DNA from 2 places in the Rossellomorea sp. NPDC071047 genome. Region 2 is predicted to be linked to the other one. Evidence: riboswitches for the same ligand, from Rfam matches in the RefSeq annotation. Region 2 holds a riboswitch; the other holds the start of a gene.
What was found. Region 2 has a riboswitch for FMN ahead of ACQKFO_RS02175 (ECF transporter S component). Riboswitches for the same ligand answer to the same signal wherever they lie in the genome.
Positions count from the first base shown of each region.

Region 1: it holds a riboswitch for FMN, as region 2 does, so the genes downstream of both, ribD (bifunctional diaminohydroxyphosphoribosylaminopyrimidine deaminase/5-amino-6-(5-phosphoribosylamino)uracil reductase RibD) here and ACQKFO_RS02175 (ECF transporter S component) in region 2, are expected to answer to the same signal.

Region 1 covers NZ_JBNNJT010000001.1:613,494-621,584, forward strand. The annotation lists gene ACQKFO_RS03195 (ATP-binding cassette domain-containing protein) at 1-363, shown strand, start outside; gene ACQKFO_RS03200 (ABC transporter permease) at 360-1,136, shown strand; gene ACQKFO_RS03205 (GNAT family N-acetyltransferase) at 1,233-2,111, shown strand; gene ACQKFO_RS03210 (patatin-like phospholipase family protein) at 2,265-3,140, shown strand; gene ACQKFO_RS03215 (hypothetical protein) at 3,283-3,978, shown strand; gene ACQKFO_RS03220 (four-helix bundle copper-binding protein) at 4,032-4,355, shown strand; FMN riboswitch at 4,545-4,688, shown strand; gene ribD (bifunctional diaminohydroxyphosphoribosylaminopyrimidine deaminase/5-amino-6-(5-phosphoribosylamino)uracil reductase RibD) at 4,861-5,946, shown strand; gene ribE (riboflavin synthase) at 5,971-6,627, shown strand; gene ACQKFO_RS03235 (bifunctional 3,4-dihydroxy-2-butanone-4-phosphate synthase/GTP cyclohydrolase II) at 6,645-7,838, shown strand; gene ribH (6,7-dimethyl-8-ribityllumazine synthase) at 7,851-8,091, shown strand, end outside.
Region 2 covers NZ_JBNNJT010000001.1:428,757-436,847, forward strand. The annotation lists gene ACQKFO_RS02155 (ATP-binding protein) at 1-669, shown strand, start outside; gene sigX (RNA polymerase sigma factor SigX) at 950-1,504, shown strand; gene ACQKFO_RS02165 (hypothetical protein) at 1,476-2,717, shown strand; gene ACQKFO_RS02170 (peptidoglycan DD-metalloendopeptidase family protein) at 3,403-4,314, shown strand; FMN riboswitch at 4,429-4,562, shown strand; gene ACQKFO_RS02175 (ECF transporter S component) at 4,717-5,286, shown strand; gene ACQKFO_RS02180 (ferredoxin) at 5,392-5,640, opposite strand; gene ACQKFO_RS02185 (helix-turn-helix domain-containing protein) at 5,864-6,934, shown strand; gene ACQKFO_RS02190 (RecQ family ATP-dependent DNA helicase) at 6,912-8,091, shown strand, end outside.

The DNA.
Region 1 (8,091 bases), 180 kb from region 2:
ATCCTTTTTTCTACACATATTTTGAATGATGCAGAACAGGTTTGTGAGGACGTGTTGTTCTTGCACGGTGGTGTGCTGATTGAAGAAGGGCCACTAGTAGAAGTGAAAAAAAGGCACCAGACACCAAGATTGAACATGTATTTTAGCGAAGAAGTTGAAAAATATGAATCTTATCTGCTGCAAAAAGATTGGGTTCATCATCTGATAGCAGACGGAAATCGACTCTCTTTCGAAGTAAGTGAACTGGAGAGGGATAGAGCGAGAATCTTTTCGTTGATCTCAGAAAACCATTGGGGAGTGACCAGATTTGAAACAAGTGAACAAAGCCTGGAAGACCTATTTATGGAGGTGATTAGAAAATGAAAACAGTCTGGGTTTTATTCAGAAAAGAAATGCTGGAAATAACACGAAATTATAAGATGATCTGGATGCCCATCGTATTCATTTTATTTGGGTTAACGGAACCATTGACGGCATTTTATTTACCCGACATTATTAATTCAGTAGGAGATCTGCCGGAAGGAACGGTCATCAGCATTCCAACGCCATCATCTGAAGAAGTGTTATTATCGACTATCAGCCAGTTTAGTACCTTTGGCGTCCTCATCATCGTATTAGGATTCATGGGTGTAATTGCAGGAGAGAGAAAGAGCGGAAATGCTGTTATGGTATTGGTGAAGCCCGTCTCGTATTCAGCTTATATTTATTCAAAATGGATGGCTGCATTTGTTCTGGTGTGGGTCTCTTATGGCCTTGGGATGATATCAAGCTGGTATTATATTCATGTATTATTTAACGGGATTGATTTTACAGCATTCATACAGGGATTCCTCGTGTATGGCTTGTGGCTTACCTTTATTTTAACATTGGTCATCTTCTTTAGTAGTTTAGTAAAAACGTCGGGTCTGGCAGGGTTCTTTACAATCGGTATCGCCGTATTATTAACCTTTGTGTCAGGATACATGACCAAAACCTTAAAGTGGTCTCCAGGGCAGCTATCCAACTATGTAAACGAAATCGTCCTGTACAGCACGTGGCCGGATCATCTGACAGGGACCATTATCTTCACTGCCATCCTTTGCCTGGTCATCCTGCTCATAGCACCACCACTCTACAAGAAAAAAGATTTGATCTGACCAGGTCAGCTTCTTTTTTGAGGGACGGACCTCAATAAAAAGTAAAAGGATTACCGAGTAGTATGTCGAATAATGGTAATAGAGGGGAGGGGCAACATGATAGAACTTCAATACACAAATAAAGTAAACAAATTGATTCAAAACGCTCATATGATTGCCGAAAGGAATCATCATACAAGCATTCAAAGCATGGATCTATATTTAGGAGCAGCTCACGTAAAGGAAGGTACTCTAAGGGAGATGTATCACCTTATGGAACCCTATATGAAACAGTTAGAAAACATATCTACTATCATTCCTACTGAGCCTTCTGATAAAGAAAGAATTGATCGCTTTTCCATTCCTTTATCAACGCACGCAAGAAAGGTATGGAACACGTCGATTGAGGTCATGAAAAGATACAATCAAACGTTTTTAAACGAAGGTCATATTATCAAAGCGTTTTACGCCCATCTGCCAGAATACCCTCAGCTACAAAAAGAACTTAATCCTATACCTCATGAAAAGATTATCCGATCTGTTACTACAGCCCGGGATTTGACGGTTTATTTATTGAACAAGGATTGGAGATATGAAGTGGAACCTGAATTCCGAATTAGCCCTGTACAGGCTGAAGATGAAAAAGAACTATTGTTATGGGTAGAGGAGCATTTTGGAGAATCCTGGTCAAAAACATTGTTGCTGGCCTTTCAATCATCAGAAGAATTCATCCCGATTATCAAAGCGGTAGAAAAAGATGAATTAATTGGATTTGCAGCATTTGATGTGTATAAAAATAAAAAAGGGATTTACGGACCGATGGGGGTTCTTCCGCACACCCGTCATAAAGGAGTGGGAAAAGGACTCCTTTATCATGCATTACAGTGCATGGCAGAGAAAGGATATATGTACGCCGTATTAAAAGAAGCAGGACCCATCGAATTCTATGAAAAAAAGTGTAGCGCTAAGCTTATTCCTGTGGAGAACGATGAATGAGAGACCGAGTCGGAATCATCAAGAATGAAATCAATAAGTGGCTAGATCAGTGAGCAAATTAGTACACATTCTTACTGTTTTGAGGGAAAATATTCTCGTTTATTCGATGCCGATGACGAAAATTCTTGCATCATTAGGGAGGTAGACAAGAAGATGTTGATTGAAAATACTGGCCTCGTTCTCGAAGGTGGAGGAATGAGAGGGATATACACGGCGGGAGCATTGGAATACTTCCTGGAAAGAGGCATTGAATTTCCTTATGTTGTCGGAGTATCCGCGGGTGCATGTAATGCAGCATCCTATTTATCTAAGCAAAATGGACGCAATAAGAAGGTGAATGTAGATTTTATTCGTGATCCGAAATATTTATCTTGGCGAAATTATTGGAAAACAGGAGAGTTATTTGGAATGGATTACGTGTTTGATGAAATTCCAAATAAGCTGGTCCCTTTTGATTATGAAGCTTTTCACTCTAATTCAACGGAATTTATTGTAGGCACCACAGATTGTCATACAGGGAAACCGTCGTATTTCTCTAGAAGGGACTATGGGGAGGAACTCCTTACGATTATTCGTGCGTCCAGTTCCCTGCCATTTGTCGCTCCAATCGTTCAATTTGAATCCCGTCATCTTCTAGATGGAGGAATAAGTGACCCTGTTCCCATCGAAAAAGCTGAGCAGGACGGGTTTAAGAAAAATGTAGTCATTTTAACTAGAAACAGGGGCTATTATAAAAAGCCTTCACGATTTTCTTTTCTTGTGAAAAAAAAGTACCCTCAATATCCTGAATTACATAAAACGATGATGAACCGTTACTTGCGTTACAATCAAACAATCAAGGAATTAGAAACGAGAGAAAAGAATGGGGATGTCCTGATCATTCAACCTCAACATTCTCTAAAAGTAAGCCGTATTGAAAAAAATCCACAAAAGCTGGACGAATTGTACTGGCAAGGCTATCATGATGCAGAGGCAAAGGATAAAAAAATAATGGAATGGAATCGCACAGCCGCTCCAGTGCATTCCTAACATATAAGCCAGCGAATGACAGAAAGTCTACTCATCTCTTGTTTTGAGGTTTCTGCAAGCGTTGGCTTTATCTATATTAATGGTCTATTTAAGGGATTTTCACATACATATGATAGAGATTCCTTGAAAGGACGAGCATTTCATGAACCTCTATCAAATCTACAAAAATGAACAATATACGTTGCTTTATCGCAGTATCATGTATTTTCTCATAGGTGTAGGAATGCTGATTGTGACTCAACAATTATTTTATTTTCCCCTGCTAATCTTTTTACCTGCGTGTTCAAATCTATATCTCAGTTTTACTATGAAGAAGGAGTTAAAGAAAGCGAACCGATTATTTTATGAAACAATACCTGTATCCCGGCATTCATTAGTCGGGGTTCAGACGAAGGAAGGTTCCTATTACTTAAAAACGAATGGATGGTCAGAATACTTTATTCAAAGGACGTCCTTGATCAATAACCCAAAACATTATATGTTTCACCGAAAACATAAGCCCCCGCTGCCATTCTTGAGATGGAGCAGATCCATGAAAATCGATAAGGGAGGAACAGGAAGGGTTTTTCATTTGGAATACCAGAGTTCTACTGCGATTGAATGGCGCAGTGATGATGGTGACACGATTATCATTTATAAAGGAAACAAACGATGGATCTTGAATTATAATCAAAAAAATTATTTATCCTTACAAAAAGGATATCTTCCTCAAAGTGTTCAAAAGCTCTTTGACTATCACCATAGTTATGTTTCTTTTTATGAAACATATAACGATGAACTGGATTGGCTTCTTATTTTCCTGTGGTATGTAGACAGTGATTATTTTCTGACCGCATAGTTATCCTTTTTTGTCATTTGGGTACGCTAAAAAGGAACGTTTGTGGAGGTGAGATGATGAATGCTGATTACAAACCATGTTTAAAGGCTTTACAACGATGTCTGGAAGCATGTAATGTATGCTATCATGCATCCCTTAAGGAAGAAAGAGCGATGATGATGTGCATTGAGCTGGACCGGGAATGTGCGGATATTTGTTCCTATGCCATTAATGCCATGCAGCGAAGCAGTAAATTTGTTCAACAAATTCTGGTCCTTTGCGAAGAAATCTGTGATGCGTGTGGAACAGAATGTAATTCTCATGACCAGCAACATTGTAAGGACTGCGCAAAAGCCTGTTTTGAATGTGCGGAAGAATGCAGAAAGCTATTAGCATAATAAATGAAGAGGTGCTTCTATTTAATAGAGGCATTCTTTTTTATTCTTGTAGCATTTTCTTAGTACTTGCAATCAGAAATAGAGAGAGGTTTCTAATATATATTCAAAAAATTAGTACAAAAATAAATTTTTAGTGCTCCTTACATGATTTCATTTATGAAACTATGATAGAATAATGATAATCGAATAGGTTTCCTTCGGGGCAGGGTGAAATTCCCTACCGGCGGTGATGAGCGCATGCTCTTAGTCCGTGACCCGGCTAATGAAAATTAGACGGTGGATTTGGTGAAATTCCAAAGCCGACAGTGATAGTCTGGATGGGAGAAGGAACGGCAGTATTTACTTGATGCAGACGCGAGAAGTCTATCTTTTTTTGAGGATTGTTTTTCCAAAAAAAGTAATCATGTAAATGCTTTATTCAGTCATGCCAACTTCCCCCAAGTAAAAACTTACTTGGGGTTTATTTATTTTAGAATAATAGTGATAAAGAAGGGAGGTAAAACCATTGGACGATTCACAATATATGAAGCTTGCCCTCTCTATGGCCAAGACCACCCAAGGTCAAACATCACCCAATCCTGCAGTAGGAGCGGTTGTGGTGAAAAATGGAGAAGTCGTTGGGATGGGTGCTCACCTCAAAGCAGGAGAAGGTCACGCAGAGGTTCATGCCATAAAGATGGCTGGAGACAAAGCGCAGGGGAGTGACGTCTATGTGACGCTGGAACCATGCTCTCATTATGGGAAAACACCTCCCTGTTCACAACTGCTGATTTCCAGCGGAGTGAGGCGGGTCCATATTGCAAGTACGGATCCGAATCCCCTAGTCGCGGGAAGAGGAATTCAACAGTTGAAGGATGCAGGCATAGAAGTAATAGTCGGAGAGCTTGGAGAAGAAGCACTCGAACTAAACAAGCATTTTTTCCATTTCATTCAATACAGCACGCCTTATGTAACCCTTAAAACAGCTGTTACATTAGATGGGAAGACAGCTTCAGCTTCAGGAGATAGTAAATGGATTACCTCAGAAGCTTCACGCACAGATGTCCACTATGATCGTCACCGGCATGACGCGATATTAGTAGGAGTCAATACCGTTATTCAAGATAACCCACACCTTACCACCCGTTTGCCCCAAGGTGGAAAAAACCCCATTCGAATCATATTAGATACCTTCTTGCGAACACCTCTCCACTCTCATGTAGTGGAAGACTCGGACATGAGGACGCTCATCTTTACAGGCAGTTCTGTCAATGAAGAAAAGAAGCAGCCCTATATGGAATCAGGCTGTGAAATCATCACCCTCCCTGAGGAAAGGGTGGAAATTCTCACAGTATTAAAAGAACTGGGTGCCCGGAATATCGGATCCCTTTATGTAGAAGGTGGATCTACCATTCATTCCTCCTTTATGAAGGAAAAAGCCTTTCAGGAATTGGTTATATACATGTCTCCCAAGCTTGTAGGCGGAAGCTATGCCTTCACCAGTTTTGGAGGGGACGGTTTCCCGACCATTGCAGAAGGTCTTGAAATGGAGATTAAGAGTCTTGAGCGAGTAGGAAAGGACATTAAGATTGTTGCTTTACCTAGGATTTAACCTTTTTTGAAAGGGGGAGAAATGATGTTTACTGGAATCATTGAAGAAATCGGCTCAATTGAACGCATGAAAAAATCCTCCTCATCAATGGAACTGACGATAACGGCAGGCCGCGTTCTCGAAGACGTTCATATTGGAGATAGCATCAGTGTGAATGGTGTCTGTTTAACCGTCACTTCATTCACTTCCAGGCAATTCCAAGTGGACGTGATGCCTGAAACCTTTGAAGGCACAACTCTCAGAAACCTGTCCCATGGTTCTAAAGTGAACCTGGAGAGGGCGATGGCTGCTAACGGTCGTTTCGGCGGGCATTTCGTTAATGGGCATGTCGATGGAGTAGGAACGATCGTTAGAATAGAGAAAGTTGAAAATGCTTGGTATATGGACATTTCCATTCCGGAAAATCAGAGCCACTTGTTTATCATGAAGGGCTCTGTCGCAATAGACGGCACTTCCCTTACTGTTTTTGGTGTGAAAAGTAATGCCATTACGATTTCGTTGATCCCGCAAACGAGAGGGGACACGGTTCTTGGCGAGAAAAAAGTAGGGGATCGTGTCAATATTGAATGTGATGTAATGGCTAAATATTTTCATCGCTTCTATGAAGCAAAGGAACAGTCTAAGAGTAATTCAAGCCGCATCAGCTATGATTTTTTAAGTCAAAATGGTTTCGCTGACTAATAGGAAGGGGTAGCCCCATGTTTAATAAGATCGAAGAAGCTCTTGAAGATTTACAGGCAGGTAAAGTCGTCATCGTAGTAGATGATGAAAACCGTGAGAATGAGGGAGACTTTATTGCACTTGCAGATAAAGCGACTCCAGAAGTCATTAATTTTATGGCTAAAGAAGGAAGAGGGTTGATTTGTGCCCCGATAACAGAGGAGATTGCACACAAACTAAAGCTTGCACCCATGACGATGTCAAATACGGATCCACATGGAACGGCCTTTACGATTTCTGTCGATCATAAATCCTCAACTACTGGAATTAGTGCATTTGAGAGATCGACCACCATACAGGAATTATTGAACCCGGTCTCAATGCCCGAGGACTTTAAAAGACCCGGTCACGTATTTCCCCTTGTCGCCAAAAAAGGCGGAGTACTAAAACGGGCAGGACACACAGAAGCCGCCATCGATTTGGCTGTTTTGTCAGGGGCACAACCATCAGGCGTCATTTGTGAAATCATGAATGAAGACGGCACGATGGCAAGAGTACCTGAATTAATGAAACTGGCTGATAAATGGGATCTTAAGATCATCTCCATTGAAGATCTGATCAGGTACAGACGTAAAAAAGAAAAGCTTGTGACGAGAGAAGTGGAAATTGAACTCCCAACCGAATTCGGAAACTTCAAGGCGGTTGCTTACACAGAAAACCTTACAGGAAAAGAGCATATTGCACTTGTGAAAGGCGAGTGGTCAGAGGATGAAGATGTACTGGTCCGTGTTCACTCTGAATGCCTGACGGGAGATGTATTCGGTTCAAATCGCTGTGATTGTGGACCGCAGCTTGCCACAGCGCTTACCCAGATTGAAGAGCATGGAAAAGGTGTACTGCTTTATATGAGGCAAGAAGGTCGTGGGATTGGATTAATCAACAAATTGAAGGCCTATAAGCTCCAGGAAGAAGGCTATGACACCGTTGAAGCTAATCAAAAACTGGGCTTTGGTGAGGATTTGAGGGAATATGGAATCGGAGCACAGATACTGAGGGATTTAGGCATAACAAAGATGCGTCTACTGACCAATAATCCAAGAAAAATTGCCGGAATCAACGGGTACGGTTTAGAAATTGCAGATCGAGTGCCGATTCAAATGCCGGCGAAATTCGAAAATGAGAAGTATTTAAAAACGAAGCATGCTAAGCTGGGACATTTACTTAAATTTTAGGAGGAAAATACAATGAAAACAATTTATGAGGGTAATTTAGTCGGATCAGGATTAAAGGTTGCAATTGTCGTTTCACGATTCAATGAGTTCATCACATCAAAGCTTCTGGGTGGGGCGGAAGATGCATTGAAGCGCCACGGCGTTGAAGAAGGAAATATTTCTGTCACTTGGGTTCCAGGTGCATTTGAAATCCCTATGATTGCCAAAAAACTTGCTCGTTCAGGGAAATATGATGCCGTTGTTACCCTGGGAA
Region 2 (8,091 bases):
GACTTTATCGCCAATGTCTCTCATGAACTCCGTACCCCAATCTCTATGCTTCAAGGATATAGTGAAGCGATCGTTGATGATATTGCTGAAACAGAAGAAGAAAAGAAAGAGATAGCCCGTATTATTTATGATGAGTCATTGCGAATGGGACGTCTGGTCAATGACCTTCTGGATTTGGCCCGTATGGAAGCGGGGCATATCACTCTAAATAAAGACGTCATTGGTGTCATGCCTTTCACCGAACGAGTGACGAATAAATTTATTGGACTGGCCAAAGAAAAAAAGGTCTCCGTTTACTTCGAAAGTGATGTAGGAATCAAAAATGAAATTCACATGGACCCTGACCGAATCGAACAAGTATTAACCAATCTGATTGATAATGCTTTAAGACATACTCCTACGGGTGGAGAAGTAACCGTTTCCCTGACGGAAAGCAAGGGTGGTTATTTATTCCATGTAAAAGATACGGGTTCCGGGATACCTGAAGAAGATCTTCCTTTCGTTTTCGAACGCTTCTATAAAGCGGATAAAGCCAGAACAAGAGGGAAGTCCGGCACTGGTCTGGGGCTTGCGATCGCAAAGAACATCATTGAGTCCCATAAAGGTCATATCCAAGTACAAAGTAAAGTCGATCAAGGGACAGCCTTCACTTTCTTTCTTCCCATTTAGCCAAGAATCGATGATATCCATAGAAACTTGACGTTTTTTCTTGTTACATGGGAAACATTCTTTATTTTTTCTCTGCAAGTAGAAAATGATGTTGAAAAAATGATGAGAATAAAGGGAAATATGGGAAGTCAACAGGGGATAAGTACCTTGTTGGCTTTTTATTTGAGGTTAAACCTATATTAAATATAAGTCTTTCCTTTTTACCAGAAAAATACTATATTGATAGTGTGTAACTTTTTTACAGAAAAAACGACTAATAAATTGACGGGGAGGGAAGCAAGTGGACTCCGTTTTTGAGAAATTATACACTGACTATCATCAGGACGTCTTTCAATTCCTTATATACATGGTACAGAATAGGCAGCAGGCTGAAGATCTGGTGCAGGAAGTATATATCCGGGTGCTTAAATCGCATGAGCGTTTTGAAGGTAAAAGCTCTGAGAGAACGTGGCTTTTTTCGATTGCAAAAAATGTAGCCATAGATCATTTTAGAAAACAGAAGAACTGGAAGAATCGGATATTGGATAAATTCGATTGGAGCCGGAACGATGTGACAGACGATGGGGCGCTTCCGGAAGAAATTACTGTTGCAAAGGAAGAAGTTAAGGTATTGTACGAATGTTTGAAAAACTGTTCGACGGATTATCGGATGGTCATTATTATGCGTTACTTACAAGAACTTTCAATAGTTGAAACATCTGAAGTCCTCGGCTGGTCTGAAAGTAAAGTGAAAACGACCCAGCATAGAGCCATAAAGTGGTTAAGAATTGAAATGAATCAACGGCTACCAAAGGAGGAAAGAGACATTGAAGCAGTCAGAATGGAAAGATCGTGATATAGAGGACCTCATCAAAAAGCTTCCTCAAATCAAAGATGATCGAACTCCTCAATCAATATATGCAAAAATAGAACGTCAGAACAAAAAGACGTTTATTGCATTTAACCGTTTTATTCCAACAGTCGCAGCATTGGCAGCCATATTCATCATGGTCATGCTTGCTCCAACCGTATTAAATCAATTCAATGAAAATAGTATGGATAAACCAGAAATGAAATCAACGGAATCATCAGGTGGGGATTCAGATACGAATTCAGCACAAGATTCTTTGGCGAAATCAAGTGATAAATCAGAAATGATACATGATGACGCCGATAAAGACCAAATGACAGTTGAAAAGGATAATAGCGAGCTTAGTATGGCTGAGACTGAAAAAGAAATTCAACCAGCTACGGCAGAAAGATTATCTTTATATGAAGAAGATTTAGAAGGGCAGGACTACTATCCTTATGGACTCGTTTCTCCGGAAGCGGTACCTGTACCTATTTCAATTGTCGATCGCCCTGCAGAGGGGGAAGAAGGCTGGTTGATCCGTCACGAAGAAATTGCAGGTGAGTTACCCGAAAGCGAGTGGGGGATGGAAGACTTTCTCCCGCTAAAAGGCCAATTTACCTTGGGTGAAAACAAAGTCATTTTCACTTTGGACCCTGAGCATTCATATAGTGGCGGTAGTGCAGTGGAATACGCTTTTTACCATTCTCTATTATACTCATTTCAACATAAGGGGTTAAATGAAGTGGTTCTTCAAGAACAAGACGGCTCAGTTCCGGAATTCAGCTCCACCGGGGAATTCTCAAGTATCGATCTTAATGAGGATGCTCATACGGCTTATTACCTTTACTCGCCAAATGGAAGGGAACGTTTCCTCGTACCGGATAATATAAATAGAGGATCTGTCAAAGAGTCCATTCAGGCAATGAAAAGCTCAGAAACGAGCCTTTTCCAAAGTGTGATTCCGAAAAACATCAATATCAGTGTAACGGAATCAGATGGATTTCTAACCATCAATTTCTTAAATGAACTGGACATAGAAACATTAGACGAAGAAACAGCCATGGAAATGATTGAAGGTATTTTACTGACAAGTAAAAGCTCCGGGTATGAAAGGGTTCAATTCGAAAACATTAAACAGGAAAGCTGGAATGGATTCATGTTCAACGAACCCATTGAGACACCAATCAGTCCGAATAAGAAAACGTTCGAAAATTAGTTATCACAGAAAGACTGGAAGCGGGAGAAACCCGTTTCCGGTCTTTTTTTTGTGAAGACATGCTTGTCGCCTCTGGTCAAGCCGCCTCCGCTTTTGGGTCATCCAGCTCCGGCGGCTAGAGGCTCGAGGTCATAAGTCAAACCTGCCAAAAAGGCAAAGTACGCCTTTCCGGCAGGTTCGCCTTATGCTTGTCGCCTCTGGTCAAGCCGCCTCCGCTTTTGGGTGTCGTCCAGCTCCGGCGGCTAGCCCCTCGAGGTCATAAGCTAAATTGGCCAAGAAGGCAAAGTGCGCCTTCCCGGCCAATTCATCTTATGCTTGTCGGGGCTGAACAAGCCGCCTCCGCTTTTGTGTCATCCAGCTCCGGCGGCTAGAGGCTCGATGTCATAAGTCGAACCTGCCAAAAAGGCAAAGTACGCCTTTCCGGCAGGTTCGCCTTATGCTTGTCGCCTCTGGTCAAGCCGCCTCCGCTTTTGGGTGTATATTTATCTCAGTCTTAGACAAACTACTCAAAGGAAAATTATCTCATTCCTTTGTGAATATTGAATGGAGGGTCTACATATAGTGGGGAGTGCATGAAATGAGGGTGAAAAGGTAAGAATGGGTTAATAGATGAAAAGGTAGTGGACGTGAAGCTTCGGTATGGAAGAAAAAAGGTATTGTTTTAAAATGGGTAAGGAGGACAAGCATGATTTTGGATTATGTAAAAAGGCTTTTAATCGTATTCCTGTTAGCGTTGTGTGTGAGCATGATGTTCTTTACAGGAAAGGTAGCGAAAGCAGAGACGAATAACATCACTCAGGAAACGGTATCCTGGACATTTCCTGTTGAAGGGATGATAACGGATTCGTATGGGTCAAGGTCTGGTAATCATAAAGGTATGGACATAGGAGGAGACATAGGCTCTCCTGTTTATTCTGTTGCAAAAGGTAAGGTGATTAGATCATATCTATCTCCAAGTTACGGACATGTGGTATTCATAAGGCATGAAAATGGGTATGAAACCGTTTATGCTCATCTCGAGAGCCGGCTTGTTGAAGAGAATCAAGATGTGGGTCAAGGCCAACATCTTGGAAATTTAGGAAATACAGGCAGATCGACAGGAGCTCACCTGCATTTTGAGGTGCACAGGGGTGAATGGACGATTGATAAGGAAAATGCAATCGATCCGTATATGGTATTTGGACAAGGTGAGGTCGGGCAGCTTGTTTTTGCTCAGGAGAAAGATCCCTATCAAGCAGTTGGTGTTTCTGGAACAGCTGAAATCAATCATGATGTAGGTACAAAAGAAGTTCAAAATAATGAAAACATGGTAAATCATGTCGTACATAAGGGAGAAACCCTCTGGGGGATATCACAGCAATACAATATATCCATAGAGGATATTAAGAGAGCCAATGGGTTAAATGAAACCAATTTAGTAATTAATCAATCGTTAGCCATTCCCCAATCAGCAGGGAGTGGGTATGTTGTGAAACAAGGGGACACCTTATACTCCATTTCAGTCGCACAAGGAGTTGATGTGAATGACTTGGTGGCTTGGAATGATATGGATCTTAAGACACCTATATATCCTCGACAAGTACTAAACATACAATAATGGAAGCGTAAACCTGAATAGACCATGAGTGAACAAAAATATTTCGAATTCGAACTGTTTCTCTTCACATAACCCCCGTCATTATGTATAATGAAAATGTATAAAAAAATAAAGATTCGTCTTCGGGGCAGGGTGAAATTCCCTACCGGCGGTGATGAGACTTTTGTCTCTAAGCCCGCGAGCCTTCAGGGGCAGGATTTGGTGCGATTCCAAAGCCGACAGTATAGTCTGGATGGGAGAAGATGAAGGTTTATGCCAGAACGTTTAGAAAAAGGGAAGCTGAACGTTTATTCGGGTATGCCTTATCATTCTCCTAGATATACGTATCTAGGGGTTTTTTAATGCTACCTTTGGCTTGAGCTATCTTCGATATGAGATGAATCTCCTAAAGGAGAGAGGTTTATGAGAAAAATGAATACACGCACGTTTGTAACGGTTGGTATGTTAAGTGCCATATCCTATGTGTTGATGCTTTTTAACTTCCCAATTCCACCATTTCCAAAGTTTTTAATGGTAGACTTCAGTGATGTGCCTGCATTGATTGCGACAGTAACATTAGGTCCACTTGCAGGAATATTAGTTGAATTATTCAAGAACGTGATTGATTACATCATGACAGGAAGCGATACCGGCGTCCCGATTGGTCATGTTGCAAACTTTATGGCGGGAGTGCTTTTGATTCTTCCGACATATTATATTTATAATCGTTTTCAATCTAAAAAAGGATTGTTGATCGGTCTTATCACAGGAACTGTGGTCATGAGTATCAGTATGGGAATTCTTAATTATTTTGTGTTCCTTCCCGCTTATAAATACTTCATGAATTTCGAGTTACCTGCTGAGATTATCATTACAGGGATTGTTCCTTTCAACATTTTAAAAGGAATCCTTGTAACATCAGTCTTCATCTTACTATTTGTTCGTCTTCAAGGCTGGTTGGCAAGACAGACAGCCCTGAAAAAAGCGGCATAGTACAAATATAAATGATAAACCCCTCAATTACATTTGAGGGGTTTTCTAATGTCATTAGGCCAAAAAGAAAAAGCTAAGGGGAAATTCCCCTTAGCTTCGGAACTACTATTCAAATTTAAGTGCATCTCCATCGAATGGCTCGTCGGCTACTTTAATGGAATCCGTAGGACAACCTTCGAATGCATCAATCATATCATCTTCTAATACGTCAGGAACTTCAACTGTCCCCTGGTTATCGTCTAATGTTACAAATGCAATACCTTCATCATCATAGTCGTAAATATCTGGAGCAGCAGCTCCACATGCTCCACATGCAATGCATGTATCCTTGTCGACGATTGTATATTTTGGCAAAGAAAAAACCTCCCGAATTAATAATTCTATATAATTCATCATTATACACAATGTAAGTTTGTGAAAAATCACTTAATGTTTATTTTATAGAGGATTGTATAACTTTTCAATAGTTAGGTGGTTTCTTTTTATTTTTATCCTATATATGAAAAACAAAACATGGTTAAACAACAAATTCATGGTACAATATTTGACAATAACCTACATGTTAAGGAGTAGAGAATTGACCTATCTTAATTATGTGATTTTATATTGCTTCATACAAATAAATGGAGAGCGATCGATTTACTCTGTTTTTCATATCTTAAAAGGAAAAAAGTCTTCCCAGTCGATACAGGATGCTCACATCTTTTATTTGCAGCCGTTTTTTCTTTCCTTACCTAAGCTTAAACGAGCGTACTTTAACCAGAAGGTAAAGGAATTAGAGAAATTGGGGTATGTCATTGTCGATGAAAGTGGGAAAGCGATTGTCACCAATGATGGTACCGATATTGTCGAAAAAAATTTTCAAGGTGACTCCTTTCCATCAAATATGAATGGTCTCGTCTACGGGGATCAAACGTTTCTGTTCTGGAAACGAATAAGCCTCCTTGTTCAGGTTCTATCGAACGGAAAACAGCAGGAAACGCTCTATTTTCCTGTACAACGTAATAAAAGCATACAGGAGTGGGTAAAGAGCTGTTTACGGGAGAACCCTAATATTGAAAAAATGTCTTCCGGATTGTATAAGGAGCTGTATAGCCTGTTGACAAGTCTATCTAAATCCTTAAATCCAGACGTTCTCGTATTCCGCTTAACGGGCTACAAGGATTATGGATGGACAGAATTGCAGGTTGCTGAAAAATTGAACATGCATGAAGAAGAATTGCGCTTTCAGTTTCTTGACTTAATTCACAGTATATTAGCTGAATTAGAAAGGAAGCCTTCAACTTATCCTTTATTATATTCAATTAGCTTAAAAAGTGATCATCTGCAAAACCTGACCATTTCAACAAGCAAAACATATGAGTTGTATCAAAGGGGTCATTCAATCGAAGAAATCGCGCGTATACGTGATTTAAAAATAAATACCATTGAAGATCATGTGATTGAACTCATCTTAACTCAGAAAGAATTTGCAATAGATCCGTTCATTTCTCGCGAGGAATATCAGAATGTGCTTTTAGTGATGAACGACGCTCAAACTAAAAGGCTAAAACCGATAAAAGAGAAGATTCCTCATTTATCTTATTTTCAAATTAGAGTAGCGATTGCGAAGGCAGGTGAGAACCGTGAATTTGCAACAAGAGCTTAAAGAGAGATTTGGCTATTCTTCCTTCAGAGAAGGCCAGGAGGAAATCATTCAGTCCGTTCTAAATCAAAGGGATACGGTGGCGATGCTTCCTACGGGAACCGGTAAGTCGTTGTGCTATCAATTACCCGGGTATCTAAAGAAAGGACAAGTATTAATCGTTTCTCCACTGCTCTCTTTAATGCAGGATCAAGTGGAGCAGATGAAAGTAATGGGGGAAAAACGGGTGATTGCCCTGAATTCGTTTTTACCTTATATGGAAAGAAGAGCGGCCCTTGAGCAATTACACGTTTATAAATTTATATTCATATCACCGGAAATGTTAATGAGTCCGTCCATTATTCCCTTACTACAAACTTTACCCATTTCATTATTTGTCATTGATGAAGCACATTGTATATCTCAGTGGGGTCCTGACTTCAGACCCGATTACTTAAAACTTGGGGAGTTTAAAGAGAAGATTGGTAATCCGACAACCTTGGCATTAACGGCGACTGCCACAGATGAAGTGAGGAAAGACATCAAACGAGTGCTCCAAATGGAAGGGGCTGTGGAAAAAGTCTATTCAATTAATCGGGAAAATATTGGCCTGTTCGTTGAGAAAGTCACGAATCATAGCGATAAACTGGATAAGCTTCTAGAGTATGTGACAACATGGGGTGGGTCGGGCATTATTTATTTCTCAAGTAAACGCATGGCAGAAGACGTTTCTTTATGGCTTGGAGAAAAGGGTGTATCAGGTGTTGCTCACTATCATGGGGGAATGGAACAAGAGGATAGGATATTGATTCAGCAACAATTTCTATCGAATAAGCTAAGAATCATATGTGCCACATCTGCATTTGGTATGGGGGTAAACAAGGAAAATATTCGATTTGTCATTCATTTTCATTTCTCTTCAAACATAGAAGCATTCTCACAAGAAATTGGAAGAGCGGGACGAGATGGGGAAAGCAGTGCGTCTGTCGTGTTATACTCTGAACAAGACCTTTCGATTCCGCTGAAGCTTATTCAAAGTGAATTGCCTGAAGATGTACAAATCCAAAGATATGTAAAGGAAGGCAGACAGGGTCAGACGAAGGAGATAATCGATCTGTTGCAACTGTCGGAGATTCAATATCGATTTCTTACGTATTATTCAGATGAGCTGACTCGTGGAC